Regions from separate parts of the Bacillus silvicola genome, predicted to be linked through region 2. Evidence: riboswitches for the same ligand, from Rfam matches in the RefSeq annotation. Region 2 holds a riboswitch; each other region holds the start of a gene.
What was found. A riboswitch is a leader RNA that binds a small molecule or an ion and turns the genes downstream of it on or off. The one in region 2 is predicted to bind magnesium.
Positions count from the first base shown of each region.

Region 1: it holds a riboswitch for magnesium, as region 2 does, so the genes downstream of both, mgtA (magnesium-translocating P-type ATPase) here and mgtE (magnesium transporter) in region 2, are expected to answer to the same signal.
Region 3: it holds a riboswitch for magnesium, as region 2 does, so the genes downstream of both, mgtE (magnesium transporter) here and mgtE (magnesium transporter) in region 2, are expected to answer to the same signal.

Region 1 covers NZ_JBNGVC010000012.1:1,096,984-1,100,857, forward strand. The annotation lists gene rnz (ribonuclease Z) at 715-1,638, opposite strand; gene ACP6L7_RS17575 (DUF3932 family protein) at 1,828-2,079, shown strand; M-box (ykoK) riboswitch at 2,272-2,439, shown strand; gene mgtA (magnesium-translocating P-type ATPase) at 2,772-3,874, shown strand, end outside.
Region 2 covers NZ_JBNGVC010000017.1:480,839-484,712, forward strand. The annotation lists gene ACP6L7_RS33850 (FtsW/RodA/SpoVE family cell cycle protein) at 1-879, opposite strand, end outside; M-box (ykoK) riboswitch at 1,068-1,244, opposite strand; M-box (ykoK) riboswitch at 1,764-1,931, shown strand; gene mgtE (magnesium transporter) at 2,210-3,538, shown strand; partial or broken gene ACP6L7_RS33860 (hypothetical protein) at 3,699-3,874, shown strand, end outside.
Region 3 covers NZ_JBNGVC010000017.1:73,994-77,867, reverse strand. The annotation lists gene ACP6L7_RS31850 (S-layer homology domain-containing protein) at 1-843, shown strand, start outside; M-box (ykoK) riboswitch at 1,391-1,567, shown strand; gene mgtE (magnesium transporter) at 1,781-3,109, shown strand; gene mgtA (magnesium-translocating P-type ATPase) at 3,395-3,874, shown strand, end outside.

The sequences.
Region 1 (3,874 bases), on a different contig from region 2:
AAATTTTACTATTCTATTAAGCTACCGAATCGGTTGCCGTTCCATTCGTACCACGAATTTGTTCCGCTGTACGAATGGAATCGTTTTTGCATAACAGTGAAGCAATATATCCTGAAATAATACTAGTTATCATAATAAATAAGAAACTTAGCATTACCTTCATTTAAAAATAATATAAGCTAATCCACAATAAAGTCTGGTAGCAATCCAAAGTTTAACACAGAACCCCTTACAAGGATAGCATAAACAAGTGAAACTCCCATTGCTTTCACACCTTTTGATGCTTTAAAGCTAAAACGTGAAAAAAGACTTAGTACAAATAATAGTAGTATCCTTCCTATTATAATTTCCCTGTTGCTCTCTCACGATTTAGTCAACTTCACTTGTTACGACAAATGGCTAAAACGCATGTAGCCTACAATAAATTATAATCTGCCCTCATTATAGCTTGTTTTTAATAAAACGCTTACTTTTAATGAATTTTAAAAGTTCTGAATAACAATTTGTTTTTGCTATTTGTACCACTCGTATGTCGTCTGACTTATATAACAGTTTTTCTAAATAATCGGTAATATGTATTTTTATCCTATATCTTCACATCATTAAAACTTTCTGTTTCATCCAATATAGACATAAAATGATAACAGTTTTATTTTAATTTTTTTTAGAAATAAAAAAATGGCAACTTTTCGTCACCATTTTTTCACACCATTATTATCTTTCTACTGGAAATAATTTCAAATCCATAGCTATTTCTGTATTTGAAAATAGCTCTCTTGCCTCTTTCAATAATTCCTTATATGTATCCCCTTGATAACGAGAACTAATATGAGTCAATATTAATCGTTTTGCATTTGCCTGAAGTGCAATACTCGCAGCTTGCTTAGATGTGGAATGAAAATAATCATACGCTTGTTGTTCATCTTCTGCCGCAAAAGTTGCTTCATGAACAAGTACGTCAGCGTCTTGTGCCAGCTCTCTACTCGCTTCACAATATCTTGTATCACCTAAAATAGTAATGATTCTTCCCTTTTGAGGCGGACCAATAAAATCTTTTCCATTTAGTATCGTACCATTTTCTAATTCAACTACTTCTCCATCTTTTAAACGTTTAAAGAGTGGACCGGGTTTCACACCCATCTCCAGCAATTTATCGACTAAAAGAGCACCCTGTATATCTTTCTCTACAATACGATACCCAAAACATTCAATACCATGTGACAATCTTTTCGTTTCCACATAAAATTCATTATCTTCAAACACAGTACCTTCTTCTGTTATCTCAACAACTTCAAGTGGGTATTTCACATGTGTCGTACTTACTGATAATGCCACTTCAATAAATTGTTTAATTCCTTTTGGCCCATACACTGTTAAAGGTGTAGTCCCTCCTTGAAACGAACGGCTTCCTAATAAACCAGGCAATCCAAAAATATGATCACCATGTAAATGCGTAATAAATATTTTTTCAATGCGGCGTGGACGTACTGATGTATGTAATATTTGATGTTGCGTCGCCTCGCCACAATCAAATAACCAAGTCTGTCCTCGTTCTTCTAGCAATTGCAGAGCAATCGCTGAAACATTCCTTCCTTTCGAAGGAACACCTGCACCAGTTCCTAAAAATACAAATTCCACTTTCTTTCCTCCAGCTCTTTATATAATCTACCTTTCATCTTACGGAATGTTATTTCAAATGGCAAATTGAATTTACATAACCAATCATCTAGACAACTATATAACACGAACGTTATACTCGAAAAACTTAGCAACCGTTCGTGTTTTATGTTAAAATGATTATACTACATTTTAAGGGAGCGTTTTATTATGAAAGAAGCATTTCGTTTACAAACTGATTTTTCATCTTCATTTGATCGCTGGGTAAGTTCTTTCGTGTCTGATCACCCAGCACAATTAGAATGGACGACTTTGAAAGAATTAATCCATGAATATACAACAACACATACAAATGATTCGTTACCAACATATATTTCTTCAGCTTTAACATATTACGCACAACGCGTTTCAACTACAAACAGTTCAGAGATTGTTATTTTTGAAAACCCTACAATCTCGTAATCTAAAATAAAAAAGCACTGATTACAGTGCTTTTTTATTTATATCCATTAAAGTATTTATTTTCCCACCTTATTCCCCCCAAAAAAACTCCTCTTATTTCTTACTATATAGCCATCATGAATCTATTTAATTTTTCAAAAAAAGATATTGACACTACAAATCTACAGTGCTAATATTCAACTTGTAATTGAATATGGTCTCTGTTAGGTGAGGCTCCTGTATAGAGAAACGCTGCTGCCCAAAAATGTCGAGAGACGCCAATGGGTCAACAGGAAAGGTCGGAATGAAGGCCTTTTTTAACGTAGCTGGTTTCAGTACCTATGCTATACAGTGCTAAAACTCAACGAGGGAGAGGTGCGTATGTTTTGTCATACACAAAAACTGTTTTTATCTATGTTTAATAACAGTCTTTGTTGTTGACTCTTTTTGACTGCGAATTCAGACCTTTACTCGTTTTGAGTAAAGGTCTTTTTTATATCTTTATGCACCTTACTATGAAACAAACATAGCATATTCAGAAACTATTAAATTGTACGGAGGTGAGGAACAGTGGCAAGTGATGATTCGGCCCAGATACCCATATGTTTTACGTTAATATTTCACCATGTAGGTAGGAAAGAAGCTGTTCCTCCCAATTTTAAATAGTCGAGTAACAGATTGTTTCCTCCTTCATGAAAGAGGAGGAACTACCGATGTTAAATTTACAAAGACAAGAAACGAAGCATGCTTACGATCAAGATAGCATGAAAGCAAATAACGAATTATTAGTGGAAGTTGCAACACAGGATGTATACTCTGCGTTAAAACTCTTAGAAACAACACAAGATGGACTCTCTAAACAAGAAGCGTCTCGTAGACTTTCTTTATATGGTCCGAACGAAATCGCTCATAATAAAACATTGCCGTGGTACATTCAATTTCTGCTGGCATTTAAAAATCCATTTATTTTTGTTTTATTAGCTCTTGGAGCACTCTCTTTTTTCACAGATGACATACAAGGAACAATTGTCGTATCTGTAATGGTACTGCTAAGTGCAACGATTCGCTTTCTACAAGAATTCCGCTCTCAGAAAGCGGCAGATAAGTTAAAGGCTATGGTTCGAACAACCGCGAGTGTCTTTAGAATAGATGGATTTATACATGAAACAAAAAACGTAACGAATTTAAATCGAAATTATACAATAGAAATTCCAATTGAAGAACTTGTTCCTGGCGATATTATTTCACTTTCAGCCGGTGACATCGTTCCAGCTGATGTGCGTATTTTATCGGCTAAAGATTTATTTGTTAATCAGTCTTCCTTAACCGGAGAAGCACTTCCTGTAGAAAAATACGAAAACTGCTACCATACGGAAAATAAACATATATTACCGAAAAACATGAAAAAAAATTACAATCCGCTCGATATGGAAAACCTTTGCTTTATGGGTACAAATATTGTTAGCGGTAGCGCAAAAGCTGTTGTTGTTTCAACTAGTACGGATACGTATTTCGGCTCTTTAGCAAATAAGGTTATCGGAAAACGTGCAGAAACAAGCTTTGATAAAGGCGTGAACAAAGTAAGTTGGCTCTTAATCACATTCATGCTTATTATGGCACCCATCGTCCTTCTCATTAATGGATTCACAAAAGGAGATTGGCAAGAAGCTTTCTTCTTTGCTATTGCCGTTGCAGTTGGTCTTACACCTGAAATGTTACCAATGATTGTAACTGCTAATTTGGCTAAGGGTGCCGTGAACATGTCCAAACAAAAAGTAATTGTAAAACAGCTAAACTCAATTCAAAATTTAGGTGC
Region 2 (3,874 bases):
ACGAAGAACGATAGTCAAAACCCCTGCCAATACAATAAATACACCAATAAACCCTAGTTCTTCAGAAACTATTGCCATTATAAAATCAGTATGTGGTTCTGGAAGATAACCGGTTTTTTGAATGCTATTTCCGAATCCACGTCCAGTAATTCCTCCAGAGCCAATGGCAATAAAAGAATTTACAAGCTGATATCCTTTTCCTTGCGCATCAACAAAGGGATTGAGAATTGTAGTAATACGTGTCTTTTGAACTTCTGACAAGCTAAATTGAATTAAAAAGTATAAAAAAGGTAACCAAAAAATAGAACTGATTATAATTCTTTTAATTAATAGATTTACATTTATTCCAGAGCAAAGAAATATGCTAAAACCTATACCTAATATTAAAAGTGCAGATCCTAAGTTTGGCTGTTTATAGATTAGAAAAAAAATTGCAGCTAAAAAAAATAAAAGTTTTCCGCTACCACGCCAAATCTTTTTAGCTTGTTCTTGTCGTAATGCAAAAAAACGGGCTGTTACAAGTATTGTTCCTAATTTAAGAAATTCAGCTGGCTGTATTCCAAAGATCCATGATTGAGCATTATTTACCACTTTTCCTTTCCACAAAACCATAATTAATAAAAAAATTCCCCCAACCATAATACAGATAGAGACTATTCGTTTTTTCCATATTTCATATGGGAGAATAGCACAAACTATTAACCCAATTGTTCCTAAAAATAGCTTTGTTAATTGAGAATCAACAAAATGCCTACTGTTATAACCGTAATGTTGAACAGCAACAATGGAGCTCGCGCTATACATCATGATAATACCTAAAGTACATGTTATGAATAGAGGGAGGAGCAATAGATAATCGAGTTTTAATATTTTTTTCATTTTAATATCCTCCTGATTTACATTAACACTTAATATTACATTTGCTAATGAGTAGAATCTTGTTCTCATCAACTACTAAATAGTATTTTTGTTTTGAAAGATTCTATCGCTTACACCCTGTTTTCTTACGCAAAAATCCCCCCTAGTTACATACTAGGGGGGATTTAAATTGGCATGACTAAATAAAGCTTTCCTCCCCCTAGTAGAGCTTTGGCACTATACAACGTAAAGTAATGGAAATTGATTACTTAGCTATCTTAAGAAGAGCCTTAATCCGACAATTCCTGTTCTACCCATTGGCGTCTTTCGACATTTTTGGGCAATAGCCTGTGTTTGTATAGGAGCCTCACCTAACAGGTTTAGCAATATAAATTTTATGTATTTGTTTCGTGTAGCCAGCATAAATACTTTTTTTTTGCTTGTCAAGTAAGCATATTGCTAATTTTATATTTTTTATTGTTTTATGAATTTTGAGAAATAATACGAGAAAATGTATTTAATCATCTCGTATAGATACTTATTTTCGGCCTGTAGTGTATAATTTGATTGAGTAGTTTAACCATATAAATTTGATAAACAGTAAAGAAGATTTTAATCATAAAATAAGATTTTTGAATAATGTTCTTTTGAAGTACGGTATGACCAAAGATTCAACTCCTGCTATAAAGTTATAAATTGATCATAAACAATAAGTTTCCTATACGAAATTTCATATATTTTATAACGTTTCTTCGAACTAATTGTATTTAAATTTTATATCTTTTAGGTTGAATTTCAAATTACAATAGAATTGAATTACATTGCTCTAAAAAAGAATTTATTATGAATCGAATCGAAAGTTAGTTGACAAATATTAAATTCTGGTTTAAATTTTGAAGTAATTCAATAATCTTTGTTAGGTGAGGCTCCTGTATAGAGAAACGCTGCTGCCCAAAAATGTCGAGAGACGCCAATGGGTCAACAGGAACGGTCGGATTAAGGCCCTTTTTAATGTAGCTGGTTATAAAAACCTATGCTATACAGTGCTAAAACTCAACGAGGGAGTGGTATACGATTTGATAGAAAGGCACCTCTGGGATTTTTTGCAGAGCTGTCTTAATAATCATTTATTTGTATTGTAAAAAACCTTTACTCCTTTTTGAGTAAAGGTTTTTTTGTTTAATGTTATTTATTTTTATCTTGTCTATATTCAAAAAGGAGGTAGTTCTAAATAATAAATTGATTGCAATGTAACTATTAATGCTCTAATAAAAATTTTAGACAGATAAAATAACACAAAACCACTCATGAAACTCTAGAGTCTCCCTTAGCAATATAAGGAGGAGTTAACATGAAGAAATTATTAAATGAATTACTTGTAACCCAAAATAATTTGGATGCAGAGAAAGTTTTACGTCATCCGTCGTATGATGTTGCGCAAGAAGTAAAACGGTTTTCAATTGAAGATCAAGTCATATTACTAGATAAGATTCCTGTATTAAAAAGCTCAAAAATTCTTCAACATTTGAGTACAGAAGAAAAATATAATATCTTAATTCACTTATCTGAAAACAAAGCTAAAAAGTTACTAGATTTACAACCGATTGATGAAACAGTAGATCTACTTCTAGCGGTTCATCCGGAAAAACAAGCTAAATTAATGGCGTATTTAAATAAAATTACAAAACATAATGTAAAAAAATTAATGGCTTTCAAACCTGAAACGGCAGGAAGTCTTGTCACAAGTGATTTTGTTGCAGTTAGAGGGAATTGGTCAGTAAAAATGACATTGAAGTACATTAGGGAGCATTCTGAAAATGTAGAATCAATATCTTATATCTATGTTCTTGATAGTCATGGTTATCTTAAGGGAATCGTTTCCATACATGAGTTATTACTAGCAGCAGATGAAGAGATATTATCTACTATCATGATTCGAGAGGTAATTTCAGTACACGCTGAAGTTGATCAGCAAGAAGTTGTAAAAAAGCTACTGAATTATAATTTAGCAGCATTACCCGTAACAACAGCAAATAATGAAATGATTGGTATTATAACATTTGATGACGTAATGAATGTTATGGAAGCAGAAGCTACAGAAGATATCCAAAAGTTAGGCGGAAGTGAACCGTTAAATCAATCTTACTTTGAATCTAGTATTTGGAGCATTTTCTTAAAACGTCTACCATGGTTATTGCTTCTTTTTGTTGCTGAAGCATATACAGGTACAGTACTAAAGTATTTTGAAGACGAAATTGAAACAGTAGTTGCCTTAGCTTTCTTTGTACCGTTATTAGTAGGTACTGGAGGAAATACAGGAACACAGGTTGTAGCAACAATTACTCGTGCAATCGGTATTGGAGAGGTGAAATTTAAAGACATTTTCCGTGTAATGAAAAAGGAATTTGCAATTGGTATGCTTCTTGGACTTGCACTTGGGATAGCTGGGCTCACTCGTGCTTATATGTTAGGAGTTGGAACAGAAGTTGCAAAAGTTGTAGCAATTACTTTATTATTTATTGTTATTTGGGCCTCTCTTGTAGCAGCTGTTTTACCTTTAATTCTAAGAAAATTAAAACTAGATCCTGCAGTTGTTTCAGGTCCATTTATTACAACATTTGTTGACGGAACAGGATTAGTAATTTATTTCATGGTTGCAAAAACGTTATTAAATTTGTAAATATACACTGAAATAAAAACGAAATGGGGAATAAGTGTTTTGCCTTGATTACTAAAATATAGTGGAGAATTCAGGAATGAGAAAATCAGACACTTTTGCCTTGGGATAAATACTATTTTAAAGGATTCATTGAATGTAATTAATACCGGAGGATAAAACTATGAAACATCTAAGAAAAATTTTCAAACGAATTTTGCTTCTATTTTCTATTTTCATGATTATTGGTATAGGAATATTATTTGGTACTAGCTATGGACGAGAGCTTCGTATAACAATCGCTGGGAGTATACTAACTTCTCAGCATCCACAATATGCGAAATATACATTCCTATCCCA
Region 3 (3,874 bases), 410 kb from region 2:
GTTAAACATCAAAATTGGAGCGGGAAAATTTGTCCATCAAAAATGATTAAAAGAGATGCTTGGAATGATTTCTTAGTTGGTACAAAAAACTATTATAACGCTAACAATAAAGATGATATTACCGGTGGTTGGTATGAAAAGGATATTCGTGAATTAGCATCGCAAGGGATTATGGTAGGAGATGGACAAGGTTCATATTGGCCGGATCGTCTTGTTACTCGAGCAGAATTTGCAACACTTATTACTAGATCCTTAAAGTTGCCTGAGGGTACTTCAAACTTTACGGATCTTAATACGGCAAACCCCTCATTAATAGATGGAATTAATCGTGCAGCAGCAGCTGGAATCATAAATGGTAGAGGAGATAATATTTTTGCTCCAAATGACACAATTAAGCGTGATGAAGTGGTCATTATGATTGATCGAGCGTTACAATATAAAAATATTATTGGAAAGCTAGTAGACTTGCCTTTTACTGATCAGAACTTAGCGTATGATAAACAAGCTGTACAACGTGTTTATGGACTAGGGATTGTAAAAGGAAATGAAAAAAATGAATTTATGCCCAAAGGTACAGCCACTCGCGGAGAAGCCGCTGCCTTTCTGAATAGAATGCTACATGTATTAAATAATGATAACAATAATACAATAGGTGTTGTTACCATAACTGGTTCTGGAGTAAATCTGCGCAAGGGACCCGGGACGGCTTATGAAGTAATTCGTAAACTAAATAAAAATGAATCATATTCTGTATATAAGGAACAAAATGGATGGTTAAGTATTGATGATGATCAATGGGTATATTATGACCCGAGTTATATCCTTTTTACTAAAAATAAATAGTGACTAAAAGACTCGTGTAAAACAGAAAGTATTCTTGTTAGCAAGAATGCTTTCTGCTTTTTTATATTTAAATTTCAAATATTGCGAGAGATTTATATAAGGAAATCTATAAATCATTTCATTTGTATAAATCTTGTTTGCACTAATAAGTAAATTAAATGTTGTGTGTTTATCTAATGTGAAAATAATGAGTTTAAAATTCATCCCTTTTCAAGATACAGATTATATCGAAAGTGAGAGGAAATCAAGTTGAAATTTTTGTTATCTATCAGACGTTTTTGTTTTAAATATTTTACTTTTACACCAATCTTCAATTATAAAGCGTCGGGACACGTGTAATAATAAAAAATTAATTTTATAGTTTAGAAAATTTAACGCATAAATTGTAAAGTTCGTTGTATGAATATAAATTAGTATACAGTTGTTTATATCTATGATTTGGGAATGGTATGATATCAAAAAATGAAGAAATAAGTTTTATTATTACTTGACAAGCTCAAAAATAGTGGATATGCTTTAACACGAAACGAACAAAAAATTTTAAATATTTATAACCTGTTAGGTGAGGCTCCTATACAAACACAGGCTATTGCCCAAAAATATCGAAAGATGCCAATGGGTAGAACAGGAATTGTCGGATTAAGGCTCTTCTTAAGATAGCTAAGTGATGAATGATTCATCCTTTACGTTGTATAGTGCCAAAACTCAACTAGGGGGGAATGAGCTTTATTTAGCTATGTCTTTTTTAAATCAACCTCCTTTAGTTGAATCACTAGGGGAGGTTTTTTATATGCAAAATTTTATTTGTAATAAATCTCTTAAAAAAGGGGGGAAAACTAATGATTGATGATATTGATCCCATATTTATTAAGAAATTTGTTTTCCCAGAAGTGGGAAAATGACTAAATAGTACTACTGTCCTTAAGGAGGAATTACGATGAAAAAATATTTACAACAATTATTAACGACAAAAGACATACACCTAGTGCGAGAACTTTTAAAAACTCAGTCCTATGATATTGCAATGGGAATGAAAGATTTTCATCATGAAGATCAGATATCTTTAATGAAATGTTTTCCTATTGAAAAAGGAGCGAAAATTCTTAGTTACCTTACTCCAGAGGAGCAATATAATATTTACACCAACTTGTCTGTGGATAAAGGGGAAAAGCTATTAGCTAGGCAATCCATTGATGACCTCGTTGATGTAATTCTTTCAATTCATCCACTTCAGGCTGAAAAATTGATACAACTTTTATCTGAAGAATCTCAACAAAAAATTAGAGATCTGCTGGTTTTTCAACCTGGAACAGCGGGCAGCCTGATGACAATTGACTATATCGCTGCCAGGGAAAATTGGAAAGTGAAAGATACGCTGTCGCATATTAGGAAAATTGGGGCAGGGGTAGAATCTATATCGTATATTTATGTTCTTGATACACGTGGACAGCTTAATGGAATTGTTTCTATTCGTGAATTATTGCTAGCATCAGATGATAAGACTCTATCATCAATAATGGCATCAGATGTTATTTCAGTTTCAGTAGACTTAGACCAACAAGAAGCTGTACAAAAGCTAATGGATTATGATTTATCCGCTATACCTGTAACAACGATGGAAAACCGGATGGTAGGTATTATAACCTTTGATGATGCAATGGATGTTTTCGAAGAAGAAGCAACCGAAGATATTCAAAAATTAGGAGGAAGTACCCCATTAGATAAGCCATATTTCGAAACCTCTATTTGGCATATATACCGTAAACGTATAGGTTGGTTATTACTTCTGTTTGTAGCAGAAGCATATACTGGTTCTGTACTTCGACATTATGAAGAAACTTTGACTCATGTAGTTGCACTGGCTTTCTTTATTCCATTGTTAATCGGAACTGGTGGAAATACAGGTACACAAGTTGTAACTACATTGGTGCGTGCTGTAGCTCTAAATGAGGTGAAATTTAAAGATATATTTCGTGTCATGAAAAAAGAGGCATTAGTAGGTGTTTTACTTGGGCTTACATTAGCCGTGGCAGCATTAATTCGTGCATACACTTTAGGCGTAGGTACTGAAGTCGCACAAGTTGTAGCTATTACAGGATTATTCATTGTTATTTGGTCGTCAATTGTTTCATCTGTATTACCTTTGATTCTAAATAAGTTAAAGCTGGATCCAGCTGTTATCTCGGGTCCGTTCATTACGACGTTAGTCGATGGGACGGGGTTAGTTCTGTACTTTACCATTGCAAAAATGCTATTAGGTTTATAAAAAATTTATGGGCCTTAATAACCCATTATATAGTTAAAACTAACTTCAAAAAAAATAAATAAAGCGTCTACACTATACTAGCGACAGACCACATTATATTCTAAAGTTTTGCTGCTAAAGAGTAAAGCTTATAAATAAATATTACTTTTTATGGTGAGAATAATACTATTTAAGTGCAATAGCGCTTCTAAATTTGATTAAAAATTCATGGTAGTTAAAAAAATGTAGTTTTAAAATTATATTTTGAAAAACAGGGGAATTTTATTGAATGGATAGGAGGTAAAGTTGTTGCGAATTAATAAAAAAAAATCTTTTTATAATCAGGAAGTACTAAGCAAAAATTATAAAATGCTAAGTGAGATTGCAAAATGTGATGTTGAGTCGACGCTAGCTTTTTTTAAAACAACGTCTCATGGACTTTCTCAGGAGGAAGCTACTAAGCGGCTTGGAGTATACGGAAAAAATAAAGTGGTTTATCAACAAAGAATCAAATGGTATATAACATTATTTAATTCTTTTAGAGGTCCGTTTATTTTTCTTTTAATCATACTAGGAATATTATCTTTTCTTACTAATGATAAAATAGGTACTATTATTGTAGGTATTATGGTGGCTTTAAGTGTGTTAATTCGGTTCATACAAGAAATTCGTTCTCAAAAGTCTATAGAAAAATTAAAAAATCTTGTATATGAAAAGGTAACTGTTCTCAGGGGGAAAAATGTTTCGTATAGGGAAAATAAGAGGGCGGTATTAGAAGAAAGTGAA